Regions from separate parts of the Vibrio artabrorum genome, predicted to be linked through region 1. Evidence: predicted binding sites of a transcription regulator. Region 1 holds the regulator's gene; each other region holds the start of a gene.
The links. The regulator CRP, encoded in region 1, controls carbon source genes, mostly activating them, when cyclic AMP is high. The targets are predictions, from matches to a motif close to TGTGANNNNNNTCACA.

Region 1 (6,843 bases):
CTGAAACCATTCACAACATCACCAAACTGTATGAGTTTGATGAACGCATTACCGCACCTTTGCATGGATTCAAAAATGCTCAAGATTATTACGCACAATGTTCAGCGCTTCCTAAACTGACTAAGATCAAGCTGCCAACTCAGATCATTCATGCCAAAGACGATCCGTTTATGACCGATGACGTCATCCCCAAATTCGTACTACCGGACAACATCGATTATCGGCTGTTTCAAAAAGGTGGCCATGTGGGGTTTATTACCGGCAGCACACTCAAACCAAGATTTTGGTTAGAAGAAGCGTTACCGGCCTACTATGAAAGCATTCTAAATTCGGCATAATGACTGAGCCTTAGTCAATAGAAGTAAAAACATTGCTGAGCACACTCATTACTCATGAATGAACATATCCATGAACATAAAAGAGAGAAGTATTTATGATCATCCCATGGCAAGACATCGCCCCAGAAACGCTGGAAAACCTGATTAAAGAATTCGTACTGCGTGAAGGCACAGACTACGGTGATGTAGAGGTTTCACTTCAAAACAAGATTGACCAAGTAAAAAATCAATTGGCCTCAGGAGAAATCAGTATCGTATTTTCTGAGCTACATGAAACCGTTGATATTCAGGTCACAAAACGCTTCTAGGCTGCGCTCATTAAGGAGCCGTGTTATAGTAGTAACCGATTGCTAACAAGTAAGTTACTCAAAAGACAAGGGTTGTCATGTCCGCTAAACATCCAATAATTGCGGTGACGGGTTCATCAGGAGCCGGCACCACCACCACCTCAGAAGCCTTCCGTAAAATGTTCAATATGATGAACGTCAAGGCTGCTTGGGTTGAGGGGGATAGCTTCCATCGCTTCACTCGACCAGAGATGGATGTCGAAATCCGTAAAGCGCGCGAGCAAGGTAAGCACATCAGCTACTTTGGTCCGCAAGCCAACGATTTTGGCGCATTAGAGGAGTTCTTCCGTCAATACGGTAACGAAGGCACAGGTAAGGTACGTCGTTACCTACACACCTTCGATGAAGCCGTGCCGTACAATCAAATGCCGGGCACCTTTACGCCATGGCAAGAGATCCCTGAAAACTCCGATGTGATGTTTTATGAAGGCCTGCATGGTGGTGTAGTTGATGGTGACATCAATGTTTCCCAACATGTCGATTTGCTGATCGGCATGGTGCCCATCGTCAACCTTGAGTGGATCCAAAAATTTGTTCGTGACACTCGCGATCGTGGTCACTCCCGTGAAGCAGTAATGGACTCCATTGTTCGTTCGATGGATGATTACCTTAACTACATTACCCCACAATTTTCACGGACCCATATCAACTTTCAGCGTGTTCCAACCGTAGATACCTCAAATCCACTGAACGCGAAAGGGATTCCAAGTTTAGACGAAAGCTTCGTAGTGATACGTTTGCGTGGCATAAAAAACGTCGATTTTCCCTACCTTTTGGCCATGATTGATGGCTCATTTATGTCTCGCCATAACACGCTAGTCGTGCCGGGGGGGAAAATGAGTTTTGCTATGGAGCTCATCGTAAGACCGATCCTACAACAACTCATCGAAACCGGAAAAATTGGTTAACAAAACAACGTTTTTATTGATTACTTTTCATACCGTGATCATGTGCACAGTTTTGCGTAAAAAATCGTGGCTTGGTCACGATTAAAATCAAGAAATAGTCTCGGAAAAAGGATACTATTCTTAGACGAAACACAAGATAGCTTGCAGCGCTCAACGAGTGCTCTTACCCTACAAGTCAATCCAGGCTTAGCTAAAATACGGAAAGCAGCAAGCATACCCTGCAGAGGAAGTAAGATATTATGGTTCTAGGTAAACCCCAAACCGATCCAACATTAGAGTGGTTCCTTTCACACTGTCATATTCATAAGTACCCTTCAAAGAGTACTTTGATTCATGCTGGTGAAAAGGCAGAAACCTTGTATTACATCGTTAAAGGTTCTGTGGCAGTTCTTATCAAAGACGAAGAAGGTAAGGAAATGATTCTTTCTTACTTAAACCAAGGTGACTTCATTGGTGAGCTTGGCCTCTTCGAAGAAGACCAAGAGCGTACTGCATGGGTTCGTGCAAAATCTCCTTGTGAAGTTGCTGAAATTTCTTTCAAGAAATTCCGCCAACTTATCCAAGTGAACCCAGACATCCTGATGCGCCTTTCATCGCAAATGGCAAACCGTTTACAAGTAACGAGCCAAAAAGTTGGTGACTTAGCGTTCCTTGATGTAACAGGTCGTATCGCTCAAACGCTACTAAATCTAGCGAAACAGCCCGATGCCATGACTCACCCTGACGGCATGCAAATCAAGATCACTCGTCAAGAGATTGGCCAGATCGTTGGTTGTTCTCGTGAGACAGTAGGTCGTATCTTGAAGATGCTAGAAGAGCAGAACCTAATTTCTGCACACGGTAAAACTATCGTGGTCTACGGCACTCGTTAATCTCGATTAACCGCTAAAATTTTAAAAGCCACCAATGGAGACATTGGTGGCTTTTTGTTTATTTGCGTCATCCCCAAAAAGGAGGGACGACCGAGTTGGGGAGCTCTTCAAACAAGTGGGTAAATCTATAAAGATTCCCTACTCCTTCGTCGGTCTATGGAATGACGATTTGTCTCTCGCAGGGAGAAGCCCGAACCTCAACTCTTATATCTACCCGTTAGTACTCTCAAAAATTTTATCTGCTGATGCCGCCACAAACCCAGTGTATAGCTCACCATTATCCATCACATAACGCTTCGCAAACTCATAGAAGCCACCAGGAATCATCTCATTGCCATCAACAAATGATACTGGGACTTTATCCGCCATTGTTGATGATTGCTCTAATAAAACCTCTGGAGAGCCTTTAACCTCACCTCCAGATGCATTGATTGTGAAGCCCGACTCTCTCAAATAGTCATTCACACTCTGTACCTCCTCGAAGTGCTTAAGCTGATTCACACTCACCGTAAAGTGATTTGCACCATAGCCATGAGCCGCTAACCAAGAAGCATATTCGCTCTCTTTTGCTAACACTTGGAAATCCGCGAAGCTCAGATCCCAAAGTCGGCCACCAAACAAGAACTCATAACCTTGAAGCTTGCTTGCGTCCACTTGCTCAACCAACTTAGCCACGATCTGCTGTAAATCACTGGAACACGCTTCGACCTTCAACTCACTAATAAACACTTTAGGTTGGGTGGGATCTGGGTGCTCATAGTGCTTAGCCACCAACTTCTTGCTTTCAAACAAGTAATCGCCACACGCCTTATAACCTAAAGCCAGAAAAGGCTTAGCGAGTGTGTCAATCCCCAAAGGATCAACATTGAAAGTACGCAGTGCAATGTGATCATTAATCAGCGCTTCGTCTTCTTTCAGTAGACGATGAACTTTTTCTGCCGATGGGCAAAGCCTATCAATGTAATCATCCCATAGTGATTTAAAGAGTAGATCGGGTGTCATGGAGACTCCTTATCAAAGATTCTAGCAAGCTAGTCATTTGGATTAGAAAAGGCGAGGCTTAGACACAAAGTCAGCAGCCTTTATTTCATAAGCCAGTCAGTCATTCTGTCACTTAAATTTAAACTAAAGCTCAATTCCCGGGCTAAACGTGGCTGGCAGTTGAGTTTCACTGCCTTCCATTGAAGCCATCGGATACGCGCAGTAATCCGCCGCGTAGTAAGCACTTGGACGTAAGTTACCGGAAGCTCCCGGGCCGCCAAATGGTGCGTCGCCGCTTGCGCCAGTCAACTGACGGTTACGATTAACAATGCCCGCGCGGATATGGTCAACGAAGTATTCCCACTCTGAATCGTCGGTTGAAACTAAACCAGCAGATAAACCAAAGCGCGTGTCGTTCGCTAGCTCAACCGCTTGCTCTAGTGACTGGTAACGAACCACTTGTAGCAATGGACCGAAGTACTCTTCATCCGGCAGTTCAGCAATGTTGGTTACATCGATGATGCCAGGAGAAACAAACGCCGCTTGACCCGCTTTTGCTTCGACTAGGCTGACACCGCCTAACGATTGCAGATTCGCTTGCGCGTCCAGAATGAACTTAGCCGCAGCTTCAGAGATCTGCGGACCCATGAAGGGTGCTGGCTCAGCGAATGGCTGATCGACACGAATCTTCAAGGTCGCAGCAACGAGCTTATCCAGTAGTTGATCGCCCTTCTCTCCAACAGGCACATACAAGCGACGTGCACATGTACAACGTTGACCCGCACTGATGAAAGCCGACTGGATAATGGTGTAAACCGTCGCGTCAACATCCCCAAATTGATCACTGATCACCATCGGGTTGTTGCCGCCCATCTCTAGCGCCAGCATCTTGCCCGGTTGGCCCGCGAATTGACGGTGAAGGATATGACCGGTATTAGCACTACCGGTAAATAGCACACCATCAAGACCTTTAGCCTCAGCCAGTGCGATGCCTGTCTCTTTAGCGCCTTGTACTAGGTTAATCACACCAGCTGGAAGACCCGCCTCTTGCCACAGCTTCATGACGAACTCCCCCGTCCAAGGTGTTTGCTCTGACGGCTTAAATACCACGGTATTACCCGATAGCAGCGCAGGAACAATATGACCGTTTGGTAGGTGACCCGGGAAGTTATAAGGACCAAATACCGCCATCACGCCCAATGGACGATGACGCAGTACAATCTGGTTGCCAGCGGCTTCACGTGATGCCCCACCGGTACGTTCATGGTAAGCACGAATAGAGATAGCGATTTTGCCTGCCATCGCACCCGCTTCAGTGCGCGTTTCCCAAATCGGCTTGCCTGTCTCTTTTGCGATGATTTGTGCGATTTCTTCGCTGTTCTCTTTTACCTTCTCGGCAAAGTTCAACACGATCGCTTCACGCTCTGTAAAGCTCAGCTTCTTCCAAACTAAGAAAGCCTCACGAGCGGCTGTTACAGCAGATTCAACCTGTGCTGGTGTTGCGCTATCGCCCTGCCACACAACTTCATTATTGTATGGGCTTACCGATGTCATGGCGTCACCTTGACCTGCTACCCATTGTCCTGCTATCCACTGAGTCATATTTTTATCCTTAACATCTTCGACAGATAATCGCCGCTATTATTGAGCCAATATACGAACGAATTCGCCTTCCTTTACTTCAAGAGCGCTTGCGACTTCAGGTGATAAAATCACGGTGTTAGTCACTTGGTCATACGCCGCTTTCGCCGCGACAGCGCGGAAGTTCTCAAACGAGGTATTGCCAATTAGGAAATCTTTAGAGCTGGCGTGATCTGCAATTTGAACTTGAGAGCGAATTGAGTGCCGCACTGATTCGATGTTTCTTAGATCACACTCAACCGTTGGGCCTGCATCAAAGATGTCGACGTAGCCGCGATTAGTGAAACCTTCACGCTCCAGCAGTTTAAGCGCCGGACGCGTATTATCATGTACCTCTCCGATTACCGCCTGAGCTTCTTGGCTCAATAGGTTCACATAAATAGGCAGTTTCGGCATGAGGTCAGCAATGAAGCCTTTTTTGCCAATACCGGTTAGATAATCCGCAAGCGTGAAATCAATCGAGAAAAAGTGCTCTTGCAGCCATTGCCAAAAAGGCGAGTTACCTTCCGCATCAGAAACACCACGCATCTCAGCAAAGATGGTTTTCGAGAAACGCTCTGGGTGTTCAGCCATAAGCAAAAAACGGCACTTCGACATCAAACGACCATTCAATCCACCCCGAAAGTTAGGGCGTAAGAACAGCGTACAGATCTCACTGCATCCGGTATAGTTGTTACCAAAAGTCAGTAGCTTAACGATGTTATTCACGCCGAGTTTCTGTGATGAATGGACAACCTTGCTAATATGGTAAGAATAAAACGGGACGTCCCAACCAATCGCAGCTTCAACGCCAGTCGTACCGGCGACTTCACCGCTTTCGGTATCGTAGCCTACCATTAAGTAACCTTCGTCACCGGGTTCGGTTACGTCTTGTTTTGCGAAGCTGTATTCTGAGTGAGCAATGCGGTTGGTTAACAGTTCTTCGTTAATCGGAAGAGATGTAAATCCATGTCCTGACTCAACCGCACAAGTATGCAGCGCGTCGTAATCAGATTGTTTAATTGGGCGAATAACTAGCATCAATATTCCCTCCAGATGCAAAATAGGCCCAAAACAAAAGCTTGGGCCTTTAGCAAAACGTCATCGGATCGCTTTATTGGTGATCATTCCATGACGCCGCTCAGGCTAAACTAGCGTAGCAATTGCTTTGTCTAGTTTTGATAAGCCTTCTTCAATATCTTGTGTCGTGATAACCAGTGATGGCGTGAAACGAATCACGTTTGGCCCTGCAACCAACACCATCAGACCTTGCTCGCCAGCGGCAACTAATACGTCACGCGCTCGACCTTGCCACTCTTCGTTAAGCGCAGCACCTAGTAGTAGGCCTTTACCCCGAATTTCACTGAAGATTTGGTATTTATCGTTGATCTTAGTAAGACCATCACGGAACAAGGCTTCACGCTCTTTCACGCCAGCTAATGTTTCAGGTTGGCTAACCACATCAACAACCGCTTCTGCAACAGCACACGCCAATGGGTTACCACCGTATGTAGAACCATGAGTCCCGATTTTCAGATGTGTCGCGAGTTCTGTGGTTGTTAGCATTGCGCCAATAGGGAAACCACCACCCAGTGATTTCGCAGTACTTAGAATATCGGGGGTCACACCTAGCCCTTGGTAAGCATAAAAGTTACCAGTACGACCATTACCCGTTTGCACTTCATCAAAGATGAGCAGTGCATTGTGTTTGTCACACAGTTCGCGAACGGTGTTCACGAATGCAGAGGTTGGAGAGATGATTCCGCCCTCACCTTGC
Region 2 (6,843 bases), on a different replicon from region 1:
CTTATATTAACGAGCATGACGAACGTAGTGTGCGACGCTACAATATCACCAAGCACATGCCTGAATACCTCTATATTGGTGTCGACCTTCTCGGCTCTATGGCCCGAGCCAATGAGTACGGTTTAAAACATAACAACGATGCTAAGCTGCGAGAAATTATTCGTCGTTATGACTTCACAAAATACGTCACCAACGAAGACATGGTCAAAGCGTGGGCTGCTCAGTTAGCGAACCAGGTTTATTGGTTGCGTCAATTGGGCGAACAAGATGTGGTTGATCAATTCGTCGACACCTTTAAAAAGGTCTACCCAGACGAACAAGATAAGAAGCTATCGAGCCAGCAGTACGGCAATAAACTCTATGGTATGACTCACATTATCTTTGGCGACTCAGAATACTATCAACACCCCGTTAGCGAACAAGAGCATCAATGGATCTACGACTACTTCAGAGATAATATCGATACTATTTTGCTGCGCGCGAAAGAAGATGTGATTGCTGAAGTCGGACTCACCTTCCTAATCGCCGATCAAAAAGATGACCCAGTTGTTGAGAAAACTCGACTTGCGATCCAAGCTGCTATCGATAAGAAACACGGTATGATCCCTTCAACGACGGGGGATTTTAATCTTAAGCTTGGTGAACACCGCAATGTGTTGGCAATCATGTTACTCGATTGGCAACAAGTGAACGCAGCGCCGACTTTAAAAGGTAACCCTAAAGTGTTTACTAATATCCCATACGGACTCGTTGCAGACCAAACGTTAAACAAATAACAACACCTAAACTGATCTGTAAAATGAAAAAGCCGCATACCTTCAACTCTAAAGAGACAAGGAACCTGCGGCTTTTTTAATTCTGATGACACCACCCTGGCGCTCAGGCTCAGGATACGACTTTGTTCATGACTATGGTGAAATCCCCGTCGGCATAACCTTCTATCAAAGTGACATCGTTACAGAGTGTTTTACAAAAGCGAAATACGCCCCGAGGGTGGTAACTCATCAAAGTATGACGTGAAGGGTATTTCTTTGAGTTTAGGAGATTAAAGATCACGGTTTGGTTTGCTAATCCAAACATGCGAGTGATCATGTTGGTGAGGTAGTCGGGATCTCGGGAGATATAATTTAATGAACCACTGGCGATAACCACATCGTGCGCTTCAAGGGGCATCTTGCTCATGTCACCCAATAAAAACTGACACCCAGCCTGTGAATACTGTTGCTTGGCCATTTTCAGAAAGCCGGCATGTAGATCAACACCGGTGTAAGATCGAATGCGATAGATGCTGCCGAGCAGTTCAAATAACTCTCCGTAACCGCACCCCAAATCTAACACACTCCTTTTTTCGAAATCAGCCGAACGCACGATCACTTCAAAGCGACACAATTGGCTCTCTTCGCTAGTCCAACCTAAAGCTTTGGCTTTGTCGCCTTTCGAGCGGTCAGTCTGTTTTCGGTGATAGCGATACACCTTCCAACGATCGAGCCAATGCATTCAAATCAACCCTACTTCAATGATCATCAACACACCTTAATGAGATTAAGCTTGAGAACGAGAAGAAAAGAGCCCACCGATCTTATAACCGATCGCATAGCAAACCACGGCAACAGTGATAAACACCAAGGCTGAGAAAAGGTACGCGATCGATGCCGCGACACCAGCCCCCCACACGATGCTAAACACCAAACCGAGATAAGCCTCTTTTGGCCACTGGTCGATAGGAAACTGAGCACCACCAGCAATTAGATAAACCATCGCAAACAAACCAATGAAGGTAACAATAAGACCTATGATAACGCGAATGTTCATGGAGAGACCCTTGATTAATTGAGCTTGGTTGCCATTGTTCCTAATCGAAAGCGGATATGCTTAGTCGGAACCGAATATTCTCAATCGAAATCGAATGTTCTTAATCGAAGCCGAATGTTATTAATTGCTACCTGATGATATTCAAGTATATCGGATAAAAGGTACCGGCTCTATGACTCTTCCGAGTGAACTTTTACTGATTAGATACACGTAGCTGACGACAACAAAAACCTGATTTCATTTGATTAACCGGCACAAAAAAGCGAACACCTTGCTCACGTTGAATCTGTGAGCAAAGTGTCCGCTTTAACTGAATCTAGCTTAAAGCAGGATGAAAATACCCGCTAAACATGCACTCATTAAATTCGCTAGTGTGCCCGCTGCTACTGCTTTCAAACCTAAGTTCGCCACTTCAGCACGGCGCTCTGGTGCCATCACACCGATTGAACCTAACTGAATCGCGATAGAACCAATGTTTGCAAAGCCACACAAAGCAAAAGTCACGATCACTTGGCTATGTTCAGATAGTAGATCTTTGTTCTCAACGAAGTCGATGAAAGCAACAAACTCATTCATTACGATCTTCTGACCGATGTAAGAACCCGCCATCAATACTTCATCACTCGGAATACCGATTAACCACGCTAGCGGCGAGAATAAGTAACCGAAGATAGCTTGCAGCGTAATGCCCGCAAAACCGAACGTTTCACCTAGGCTTTCTAGCCCAGTGTTGACCATCGCAATCACACTCACGAAGGCAATCAACATAGTACCGACAGCCACCGCGACTTTCATACCGTTCATCGCGCCGCTTGCCAATGCATCAATCACGTTACTTTGATCCGCTCTATCTAATTCAATGTGCTCGTAGTCACAAGGTGTGCTGCGTTCAGGCACAATGATCTTTGCCATTAACAAACTGCCCGGTGCAGCCATAAAGCTTGCCGCGATAAGGTATTTAAGCTCAACACCAAGTCCAGCGTAACCACCAAGTACACTGCCCGCGACCGATGCCATACCACCAGCCATCACCGCAAACAGCTCCGAACGAGTCATAGACTTTAAAAAGGGACGAATAAGAAGAGGAGACTCACCCTGAGAAAGGAAGATATTACCAGTAGCAACCAGAGATTCAGCTTTACTTGTCCCCAGCAGTTTCTGCACCGCTCCGCCCAAGATTTGAATCACTTTTTGCATGATGCCTAAATAATAGAGCGCAGAAATCAAAGCACTGAAGAAGATAATGATTGGAAGTACGCGAACCGCGAAAATGAAGCCTTCAGTAGCAAGATCACCGAAAAGGAATGCGATACCAGCGTCGGCAAAACCAAGCAGGCTAGAAACGCCATTACTTAGGCTGGTTAGCGCCAATTGTCCCCATGGGAAATACAATACTAAGGCTGCAAAACCGATTTGAAGTAATAGTGCACGAGAAACCGTTTTCCAGTTAATTGAAGAACGACTTTCAGATAGCAGGTACGCGCAAGCAATCAGTGCGATAACACCGACAAAACCAAATAGAATATTCATAATATGTCCTAGTGATCCTTATAGAGTGAACATGAGCCAAGCAAATGACATCAAAGGAGCAGGACAAAGAACCGCAAGCAAAACGCTACGCGATGAAGGGGCTAACAAAGTTAGCGAGTGTAACAACGAATTGTTCATGTAAAAAATCACCTTATACAAGCAGTGGAACGTAGCTGGTCCGGTCCGTGGGGTCATTCACATATCCATGTGACGGCTTGTATTGGCTAAGCACCGGCTTAAAACCGGAAGAGAAGTATAAACAGTTGAGTGAGACTTTCATCACATTTTTTAACGCAAACGATCGCGCGGTCAAGGATTAGGCAAACCGTATTATTCATTGTCATTTTCGTGGCTCAACGCTGTAAATAATTGGTAGAAGGTGAAATTTAGAATAGGAAACCTTGTTAACGTATGAGCGTAATCGTTTGATGAATTTTGAGTGATTTTTACGGCTTTTCTGTGCTTTACCTCAATTCCCGATACTTCAAGATTCATCTTGAGTTTAGATACGTATATACTTTGTGTGATCTCACGAAAGAATTAGCCATAAAATACCAATAGCGTTGATTAGATATAACAGCCATCGAGACTAAGAGAGGGAACACGTGAAGAAAATGGACGCTCCGCACGACATGAACAATGGAGCTAGATTCAAAACAAATAGACACGGCTATGTGACCGTAGTTGAGTATTATAATACCTATACTGTTATTGTCGCGTTTGAAAATACAGGAAATATCCGCGCTATCAGTGCGGCGAAATTACGTACAGGTCAGTTAACCGATCGCTCTGTCGCACCTGAGTCAATTATGATCGGTGAGAAGGTTGAATCGGTTAAACACGGGATATTAACCATTACTCAAGTTGAATCTGAAAATATTGTGGTACTGACCAATGCCAATAATGAAGAAATTAGAATGTTATTGCCTGCGGTACAAAAAATGAAGGATAAAAATGAAGAGGTCGATGGTGAAAATGTTGCCTCGCCAAAACCGACCTCTCTTAGCCAGCTGACTAAAAGAAATAAAAAGACCAAAGACGTTAATAGCATGCTTAAGAAAATGCTTACTGACTACGGTCGATACGATTAATTCTCTGTTTTATACAATAACGCCTCTAAAGATTTATATCCTGATATAAAAATTAATTAAGCCTACCTTTCTCAATAAAATACGTTGCATATTCGAGTGAAAAGTTAAATTTGATCAATGTCTCACTCTCGATCTTTACTGTTAATTAACGAGATCTCCATCACAATCTCATTTTGACTTTGTGATGCAGGTCTTATTGGGTTCTCAATATTTCCATTACTATGCTCTCACACAATAAGAGAACACAGTTTCTCAACCCCTAAAATCCAATTGAGACAAATATTATGAAAAAGATTCTTGTAGTTTGCGGTAACGGCCTTGGTACTTCACTAATGATGGAAATGGCAGTGAAAGAAGTGGCAAAAAAAATCGGTTTCGAAGCAGAAGTTGATCACGAAGATCTGTCCTCTGCATCATCAAGCAAAGCGGATATTTGGGTTGCAGCAACAGACGTCGCCAACCAGCTGAAAGATGGTGGAAAAGAGAACATCATCAGCCTTAAAAATATTTTTGATAAAGCATCAATCGAAGAGCAACTAAAAACTTTCATGTAAGGTAAAATTATGCAAAACTTTTTCGAGTTCATGCTTGGCTTATTAAAAGAGCCTGCAATCATGGTAGGGTTAATTGCTTTCATTGGCCTTGTTGCTCAAAAATCTGATATTTCCACCGTACTTAAAGGCACAATAAAAACCGTAATGGGTTTCCTTATTTTAGGGTTTGGTGCCAGTGCTCTTGTGGGTGCTCTAAATAATTTCTCAGTTGTATTTACTGAAGCATTTGGTGTAAGTGGCGTTATTCCAAATAACGAAGCAATTGTCGCATTAGCACAAAAAGCTTTCGGCTATGAAATGGCTCTAATTATGTTTTTTGCATTCGTAGTGAACATTTTATTAGCTCGAATTACGCCTTTGAAATATATTTTCTTAACAGGCCACCACACAATGTTCATGTCTATGTTGGTGGCCGTAATTCTGTCTACAGCGAATATTCAAGGCACTGCTCTCGTCGCAATCGGATCGCTCATTGTCGGTTCATTGATGGTTATCATGCCAGCACTTGCTCAGAAGTACACAGAGAAAGTAATGGGTACAGACCAACTGGCAATGGGTCACTTTTCAACGCTCTCGTACTTAGTATCGGGTTACATTGGCAGCAAGTTTGGTGACACGTCGAAATCAACAGAAGACATCAACGTACCTAAGAGCCTCATGTTCCTGCGTGATACGCCTGTAGCAGTAGCAACAACGATGACCATTTTCTTCATGCTGGCTTCGATTATGGCTGGCGGTGAATTTGTTGAAACCATATCTAACGGACAAAATTGGGTCGTATTTACCTTCATGCAGTCTCTTGTTTTTGCAGGTGGTGTTTACATCGTACTGCAAGGTGTGAAAATGCTGATTGCTGAAATCGTCCCTGCATTTAAAGGGATCTCTGACAAACTGGTCCCAGGAGCAAAACCGGCTCTAGACTGCCCAATGGTATTTCCTGTCGCACCAAACGCAGTACTTATCGGCTTTCTTTGTTCTTTCGCCGCAGGCCTACTGGCAATGGCAGTGCAAGGCGCGCTTGGTTGGACAATCATTGTTGCAGGCGTGGTTCCCCACTTCTTCGTTGGTGGTGCGGCAGGCGTTTACGGTAATGCGACAGGCGGCCTACGCGGTGCGATTTTGGGGTCTTTCACACAAGGCATATGTATTTCGTTCTTACCAATGCTTTTACTTCCAGTACTTGGTGGTCTAGGTCTTGAAGCCACTACTTTTTCTGACTTCGACTTTGGTGTAGTTGGTCTAATTCTAGGGTGGATTGTGTCATGAGCTTATTCGATTTAATTGGCAACCAAGGCGTTATCATCAACGCTGAAGAAAACTTAACGGTTGATGCGGCTATTGATGTGACCTGTTCAACGCTACTCGCGAGCAACAAAATCGAAGTAAGCTATGCTGAAGCAATCAAACAAAAGCACAAGGACATTGGCGCGTACTATGTTCTAGCACCAAAGATTGCAATGCCTCATGCTCGTCCTGAAGATGGTGTGAACGAAGCATCACTGCAAGTGACGGTATTCAAAAAGGGTGTTGATTTTGAATCCGAAGACAACGGTGACGTTTATCTTTCGATTACTCTGGCGGCGATGGACTCCGATAGCCATATCCACACCATTATGGCGCTATCTGAGTTATTCCAAAATGATGATGACATTGATGCCATTATTGCGGCGGAAACAGAACAAGCGATCATCGAGATCTTAAAACGCTACTGATCTTACATTTGTAGCTCCTCCCCCATAAACAAGCCACGGTATTCGCCGTGGCTTTCGTCGTTAATAGACCAAATAAAGCGCAAAAAGTCACATGACATTTTGAGTCTGTTCATCGCCGCATACTGACCTCAACATAGCTCGACA
Region 3 (6,843 bases), 1.1 Mb from region 1:
CCAGCCTTGGCTACAATAGCATTCGTTTCGATGACGAAGTCACACGATATACCTGTTATCGTAATTTTATCGACCCGTACGCATGGAGCTGGCAGAACGGTAACTCTCGTTGGGATCTACTGGACGTGATGCGCGCCGTCCACGCACTTCGCCCTGAAGGCATTGTCTGGCCAGAGAACGAAGACGGTTACCCAAGTTTCAAACTGGAAGACCTATCAAAGGCCAATGACATTGAACACGAAAACGCGCACGATGCGATGGCCGATGTTATTGCGACTATCGAGTTAGCGAAAAAGTTGAAAGCGGCACAGCCGAAAATGTTTGACTACCTATACAACATGCGCCACAAGCGTAAGCTGAATGAGTTAGTCGACATTGTAAACATGACGCCTCTAATGCACGTTTCAGGCATGTTCGGTCGTGATTGCCACTACACGAGCTGGGTGGTGCCTATGGCGTGGCACCCAACCAATCAAAATGCGGTTATCGTGGTTGACTTGGCTAAAGACCCTAGCCCATTGCTTGAGCTTGATTCCGATGCCCTGCGTGAAAGGCTCTATACAAAGCGCAGTGAGCTATCAGAAAACGAGCTTCCAGTTCCGATCAAACTTGTACACTTGAACAAGTGTCCAATTCTTGCACCAGCAAAAACCCTGACGGCTGAAAATGCCGCAACTATCGGTATTGATCGACAACAGTGTCTCAATAACCTAGCACTATTACGTGAACACCCTGAAATTCGCGAAAAGCTGATCGGTTTGTATTCACAAGAACGTGTATACGAGAAAAGTGACGACGTCGACACCCATCTGTATGACGGCTTCTTTTCACCCGCCGATAAAACCGCAATGAACATCATTCGTGAAACCGACCCAAATAACTTATCAGCGTTAGACATCACTTTTGGCGACGAACGTATTAAACCGTTACTGTTCCGTTACCGTGCTCGACACTTCCCATGGACACTTGATGAGCAGGAGCAATTGAAGTGGGCAAACCATTGTCGTGAGTTTTACGAAAGTCGCTTGGAAGAGTACATGTTAAACCTAGAGAATCTCGCACACGAACATGAGAGCGACGAAAAAAAGATGGCGATCTTGAAGGCGGTTTATCAATACGTAGAAAACTTAGCCAGCTAATTCCACTATCAAGAGATGTTACACTTTGAAAGAACGTTTAATCCAACTCGTCTACTGCTTGATCTCCTTTGCTTTGATCCTAGGCGCCCTCACAGCAGGTAACGCGTTACAACACCTGTTAGACACCGCTATCCCGGGCAGTATTTTTGGCATGTTAATTTTATTTGCTGTCATGGTGATTGGTATTGTTCCTGCACACTGGGTACAACCCGGTGCTAGCTTGATCATTCGCTTTATGATTTTATTATTTGTTCCGATCAGTGTCGGGTTGATGGAGCACTTTGACGAACTTATCGCAAATGCATTGCCCATCTTAGCCAGTGCCGTGGGGGGGACGCTGATCGTCTTGGTTTCTTTATCATGGTTCTTAGACCGCTTGCTTTCGAGAGGTCAATAATCATGTGGATCCTACTGACCATCGTGGTGTTTCTATTTGCTCGCTGGATAAGCCAGAAAGTGAACTCGCCACTGTGTAACCCATTGCTGATCAGCATTGGGGTTATTATTCCTATTCTGCTGTTTTTCAAAATCCCCTTTGAAACTTATTATGCGGACAACACTTGGATTACCTACATGCTTCAACCTGCGGTCGTTGCACTTGCTTACCCGCTCTACGAGCAACTGCCGCAAATCCGCACTAACTGGCGTATCATCACCTTAGCTTGCACACTTGGCAGCGTAATGTCGATGATCACAGCAGCCTTGATCGCCGTCGCTTTTAAAGCCGATTTGAGCTTAATCGCAAGTTTACTCGGTAAGTCAGTCACCACACCTATCGCTATGGAAGTCTCCAGTCATTTAGGGGGCGAAGCCGCGATTGCCGCAATTCTGGTGCTTATTGTGGGTCTGTTTGGGGCCATTTTCGCTTACCCTATTTATAACCTAATCGGTATTAAGAGTCCGATAGCACGAGGGTTAACCATGGGCACAGTATCGCATGCTCTAGGAACCGCAACCTGTGCAGAAAAGAACCCACAAGATGCGGCTTTTAGCTCTCTCGCGTTAGTACTTTGTGGTGTTATAACCTCGATTATCGCGCCGAGCATATTTGCTATCGTCGTTTGGCTCTACGCGTAATCCGATGGGCTGGCATATTCATTTTTAATCTCTCGAAAGCCCAACAAAACGCTGATGACATAACATCTACTTGGGCTTATTCTCGGCACTCACCTAATCATGCCAAGCGATTGGGCTCAAATTTGAGTCAATAAATGCGATAGGCATGGTCATATTGGTCTTTGCAATCGATTTCATCTGTGACCTCACTCTAATTATGCAATAGAATGTAACAACAAGATCGCAATAGTGACTTGAATCACGGATTATTCTTGAGTATTGCATAAACTTAAAGCCTAAGGTTAATTAAGGATTCAACATGAACAGTCGTATTACCATGGCGCTGGAAAGTGCTCCAGCATCAATTAGGACACTTTTGAGTGACATCGTATTTTCAGATAGCTTCGATGCAACGTTATCTTCAGAGCAATTTGCTGATTTACTGCAAGCCAGCGGTTTAACTGATAACGAGTTACGTGTTGCACTGCTTCCTTTTGCCGCCGCTTATTCTTACGCACCGCTCTCCGAGTTTTATGTTGGCGCTATCGTACGTGGTTTGTCTGGGACTTTGTATTTTGGGGCAAACCTTGAAGTCGCCGGCGCTCAGTTAAGCCAAACTGTGCATGCAGAACAGTCAGCGATTAGCCACGCTTGGATGAAAGGTGAAGAAGGTATTTCCGACATCACGATTAACTTCAGCCCTTGTGGTCACTGTCGCCAATTCATGAATGAACTTACGACAGCAAAAGAGCTTCAAATTCAGCTTCCACAACGCACTGAAATGTCTCTACAAGACTATCTGCCGGATTCATTTGGCCCCGCTGATTTAGGCATTACAGAAGGCTTGATGACGAAATTAGATCACCAATACACATCCGCAGAGACGAGCCCAATTATTGTGAGCGCACTTGCCGCCTTAAACCGCAGCCACGCCCCTTACACTAAGAACCTAAGTGGCGTTTCATTACAGCTGGCAACGGGTGAAATCTTTACGGGTGCGTACGCTGAAAACGCCGCCTTCAACCCTAGCCTTCCGCCATTACAAGTTGCACTCGTTCAACTTAGACTGGCTGGCTTCGATTTTGAGCAAATCGAAAACGCAGCCTTGGTTGAAATCGCTGACGGAAACATCAGTCACTTAGCAGAGACTCAGTCGACATTGGAAGCGATTAACCCTGACATTCCAGTGAGTTACTTAGCAATTTAAGCACATTCCATTAACAAAACACGCAAAAAAGCAGCCCATATTATTAGGCTGCTTTTTTTATACTTCTAATTCATACCACAGACCGCGCAAACGTTTGCTTTTATCGGTCAAATAAGTATGATCACACCGTTTTCAATCACTCGTTTAAAAGATCGGAAGGAATGTCTATGTTTGGTACCGCTATTCGTGAAAATGCTACTCGTGTACTTCTATTAGGTTCAGGCGAACTCGGCAAAGAAGTCGCTATTGAGTGCCAACGTTTAGGTTTGGAAGTGATTGCATGTGACCGTTATGAAGACGCACCCGCTATGCAAGTGGCGCATCGCAGTCATGTGTTCGATATGTTAGACGCTGATGCGTTAGAAGCCATTATTGAGCTCGAAAAACCCGATTACGTAGTACCAGAAATCGAAGCGATTGCCACCGGTAAACTCGTGGAGCTTGAAGCAAAAGGATTGAATGTCGTTCCAACAGCGAACGCGACGAAACTGACGATGAACCGCGAAGGCATTCGTCGCCTAGCCGCAGAAACGTTAGAGTTGAGCACATCTCCGTACCGTTTTGCTGACACCTTTGAAGATTTCGCCGCTGCGGTCGAATTTGTGGGCATGCCTTGTGTCGTGAAACCCGTGATGAGCTCTTCAGGCAAAGGCCAAAGCGTCATCAAAACAGAAGAAGATATTCAAAAGTCTTGGGATTACGCGCAAGATGGTGGTCGCACTGGCGCGGGTCGTGTCATCGTTGAAGGCTTTATCGACTTTGATTACGAAATCACACTATTAACCGTTCGAGCAGTAGACGGCATTCATTTCTGTGCGCCTATCGGCCACCGCCAAGAAGACGGTGACTACCGCGAGTCATGGCAGCCACAAATCATGTCAGACAACGCTTTAAAAGCAGCGCAATACACCGCAGGGCAAGTGGTTAACGCACTAGGCGGTTACGGTATCTTTGGTGTGGAACTGTTTGTTAAAGGTGATCATGTCATTTTCAATGAAGTGTCCCCTCGCCCACACGATACCGGTTTAGTAACCTTGATGTCTCAAGACTCATCTGAATTTGCGCTGCATGTACGCGCATTTACGGGTATGCCAATTAAATCCATCACGCAATACGGCCCGTGTGCATCAGCGGTTATTCTGGGTCAAGGCACATCAACAAACATCCGCTTTGAAGGGCTTGCAGAAGCGCTAGATGCACCACAAACGCAAGTTCGTCTATTTGGTAAGCCAGACATTGATGGTCGCCGTCGCCTTGGTGTCGCGTTAACTCGCCGTAATAGCACAGAGACCGCGATTGAAGATGCAATTGAAAGCGCTTCAAAAGTAAAAGTCATTTACTGATGGTGTCTCTATCTGAGCCATACAGCCTTCACCTCTGAACAATAAAAATACGGGCTATTTAGCCCGTATTTTTGTCTTTTATCTTGTCATCGAATTCAGCAAGCTAAACCTAAGCAATAGACTCAATCAAATACACCTCTTCACTGAATCGAGACAAACCTTTCTTCGTAATCTTTGGGTGTTTATCGTCGGCGATATCTTGATTTAACAACGTAATTTTATAGCCGACAAATAACCGTTCGATCTCTGACAGAGGTACGCTAAACGGAGGCCCCGCCATCTCGCTTTGTTCGTAATCCAATGTCACCAGTAAGATCGTACCACTCGGTTTCAACAGTTGCTTCAAACGCGCGACGTACTGAACTCGCATCTCTTCAGGTAATGCCACCAGCGAAGCACGATCATAAATAATGTCGACCGGCTGGATTGGCGCGGTGAAATAATCGCCCGTATAAATACTCAATTCATCGAATTGATAAAGCTCGTGCTGACCACTGATTTGAGTCACTGTTGGTGTGTACAAATGCTCAGAGAAAAAGGCACGAACCGCAATTTGGCTTAATTCAACACCTTGAACCTGTTCGTGCTTGGTTGCTAACCAAATTAAATCTTCACTCTTACCACAAAGAGGCACGAAGACACTTTTGTCGTAGCTTGGGTTAGTCTTTTCCCAAAATTCGATAAGAAGCGGGTTTACATCTTCAAGGTGGAAACCAATTTGGTTGGCAGCCCATTTATTGTGCCAAAATTCAGGATTATTCATCTTTCGTTCATGTTAAACAGTGATAATACAAGGGTACAGTATCGATGAATAAGAGCAACCTTCGCTGAGTTTTAACGTAAAAAATAGCAGAGTCAGAATAGCAAACAACACCCGTTGAGAAAGTTGACTGCTGCAGTTCAAAGTTCTCAAAATATGGGAAAAATTACTTAAATAATTTGTCTATATCTTCACATTTTAAAGCAATATTAAACGTTAGAGTTGGTTTCTATCTTAACAGGCCCCATCTAATATATAGCGAGATTAGTTGGTGTCGTTAAGCTGTTTTCACTCTTATGTTTTACTGGTTACCCCCTTTTGAATACCCGTTTTTGTAACCTTGTATTTTGGAGTTTGAATGAGTGTATTTCTCCGTACGACGGCCCTAATGCTTTTGGTATTGAGCCGAGCGCCTGCATTCGCAGCCGCACCAGTTTCAACGAATTCAACAGTTCAATCGCGCACTCCAGCGCAAAACCAAGTGTCATCAAACGTATTTCGCCACAGCCTGAGTGGCTTATACGGTATCAAAGCATTCGACTCACGTCCGACGCAACCCTATTCTGATTTCGATATCCTTTACAGCAAAGCACACCAAGCACAAGCTGAATTGGAAACTATCTGTAGAAGTACCGCCCTACTGACTCACTCTGAAGCACTATTCGCAGGGGTGAAATCTCAATCTCGTGCAAAAGAGAAGATCGACTTAGAGTTGGATGGCAATGTCACAAGAATTACCGACTTAGCCCGCGCAACCATTATTGCCAATGATGTGGAAAGTTTGGTTGAAGTTTACGAAGCACTAAGCCGTGAAGCGGATGTCGTAAAAGTAAAAAACAAGTTTAAGTCCCCAGCGGATTCAGGCTACCGTGACCTTAACCTATTGGTTCGTTTGCCAAAAACCAACATCATCGCAGAGGTTCAACTTCACTTGAAAGCGATTGCTGATGTAAAAAGTGGCCCAGAGCATGAGCTATACGAAATCATTCAAGGTATTGAACGCCACGCTATTGCAGAAAAACGCCCGGTTAACGACATAGAAGCCGCGCAAATTAATAGCTTGAGACGTCAATCTCTTGAACTTTACCAACAAGCATGGCAACCCTACATTACAACGCACATTAAAGCCGCGTGATACATTGAGGCCGACGAGGGTACCCATCGTATACGTCTCTGTTGTAAAAAATTTAAACTTGAAGGGCTGCATGAATCGCAGCTCTTTTTTTTGATTCTTCAGATATAAAAAGACCACGCTAGGCGTGGTCTATTGCTTGGCTATTTCTCGATTTTAATATTTTCGACTCGAGCCTTCAGTTTCTGACCCGGTCTAAAAGTCAC

Region 2: a site for CRP is predicted at 3,611-3,626, ahead of OCU36_RS14610 (NupC/NupG family nucleoside CNT transporter). Genes of this name have one in related genera too.
Region 3: a site for CRP is predicted at 2,395-2,410, ahead of cdd (cytidine deaminase). Genes of this name have one in related genera too.

The regions. Positions count from the first base shown of each region.
Region 1 is NZ_AP025458.1:2,737,347-2,744,189, forward strand. It holds gene OCU36_RS12450 (hydrolase) at 1-338, shown strand, start outside; gene OCU36_RS12455 (YheU family protein) at 434-646, shown strand; gene OCU36_RS12460 (phosphoribulokinase) at 724-1,593, shown strand; gene crp (cAMP-activated global transcriptional regulator CRP) at 1,833-2,465, shown strand; gene OCU36_RS12470 (DUF1338 domain-containing protein) at 2,676-3,467, opposite strand; gene astD (succinylglutamate-semialdehyde dehydrogenase) at 3,591-5,048, opposite strand; gene astA (arginine N-succinyltransferase) at 5,088-6,107, opposite strand; gene OCU36_RS12485 (aspartate aminotransferase family protein) at 6,213-6,843, opposite strand, start outside.
Region 2 is NZ_AP025459.1:107,406-114,248, forward strand. It holds gene OCU36_RS14595 (DUF3541 domain-containing protein) at 1-776, shown strand, start outside; gene OCU36_RS14600 (class I SAM-dependent methyltransferase) at 886-1,497, opposite strand; gene OCU36_RS14605 (hypothetical protein) at 1,543-1,812, opposite strand; gene OCU36_RS14610 (NupC/NupG family nucleoside CNT transporter) at 2,134-3,342, opposite strand; gene OCU36_RS14615 (hypothetical protein) at 3,957-4,433, shown strand; gene OCU36_RS14620 (PTS sugar transporter subunit IIB) at 4,718-4,987, shown strand; gene OCU36_RS14625 (PTS ascorbate transporter subunit IIC) at 4,997-6,253, shown strand; gene OCU36_RS14630 (PTS sugar transporter subunit IIA) at 6,250-6,699, shown strand.
Region 3 is NZ_AP025458.1:1,664,256-1,671,098, forward strand. It holds gene sbcB (exodeoxyribonuclease I) at 1-1,139, shown strand, start outside; gene OCU36_RS07490 (CidA/LrgA family protein) at 1,165-1,536, shown strand; gene OCU36_RS07495 (CidB/LrgB family autolysis modulator) at 1,539-2,216, shown strand; gene cdd (cytidine deaminase) at 2,515-3,402, shown strand; gene purT (formate-dependent phosphoribosylglycinamide formyltransferase) at 3,570-4,745, shown strand; gene OCU36_RS07510 (thiopurine S-methyltransferase) at 4,855-5,508, opposite strand; gene OCU36_RS07515 (RelA/SpoT domain-containing protein) at 5,864-6,640, shown strand; gene ihfA (integration host factor subunit alpha) at 6,781-6,843, opposite strand, start outside.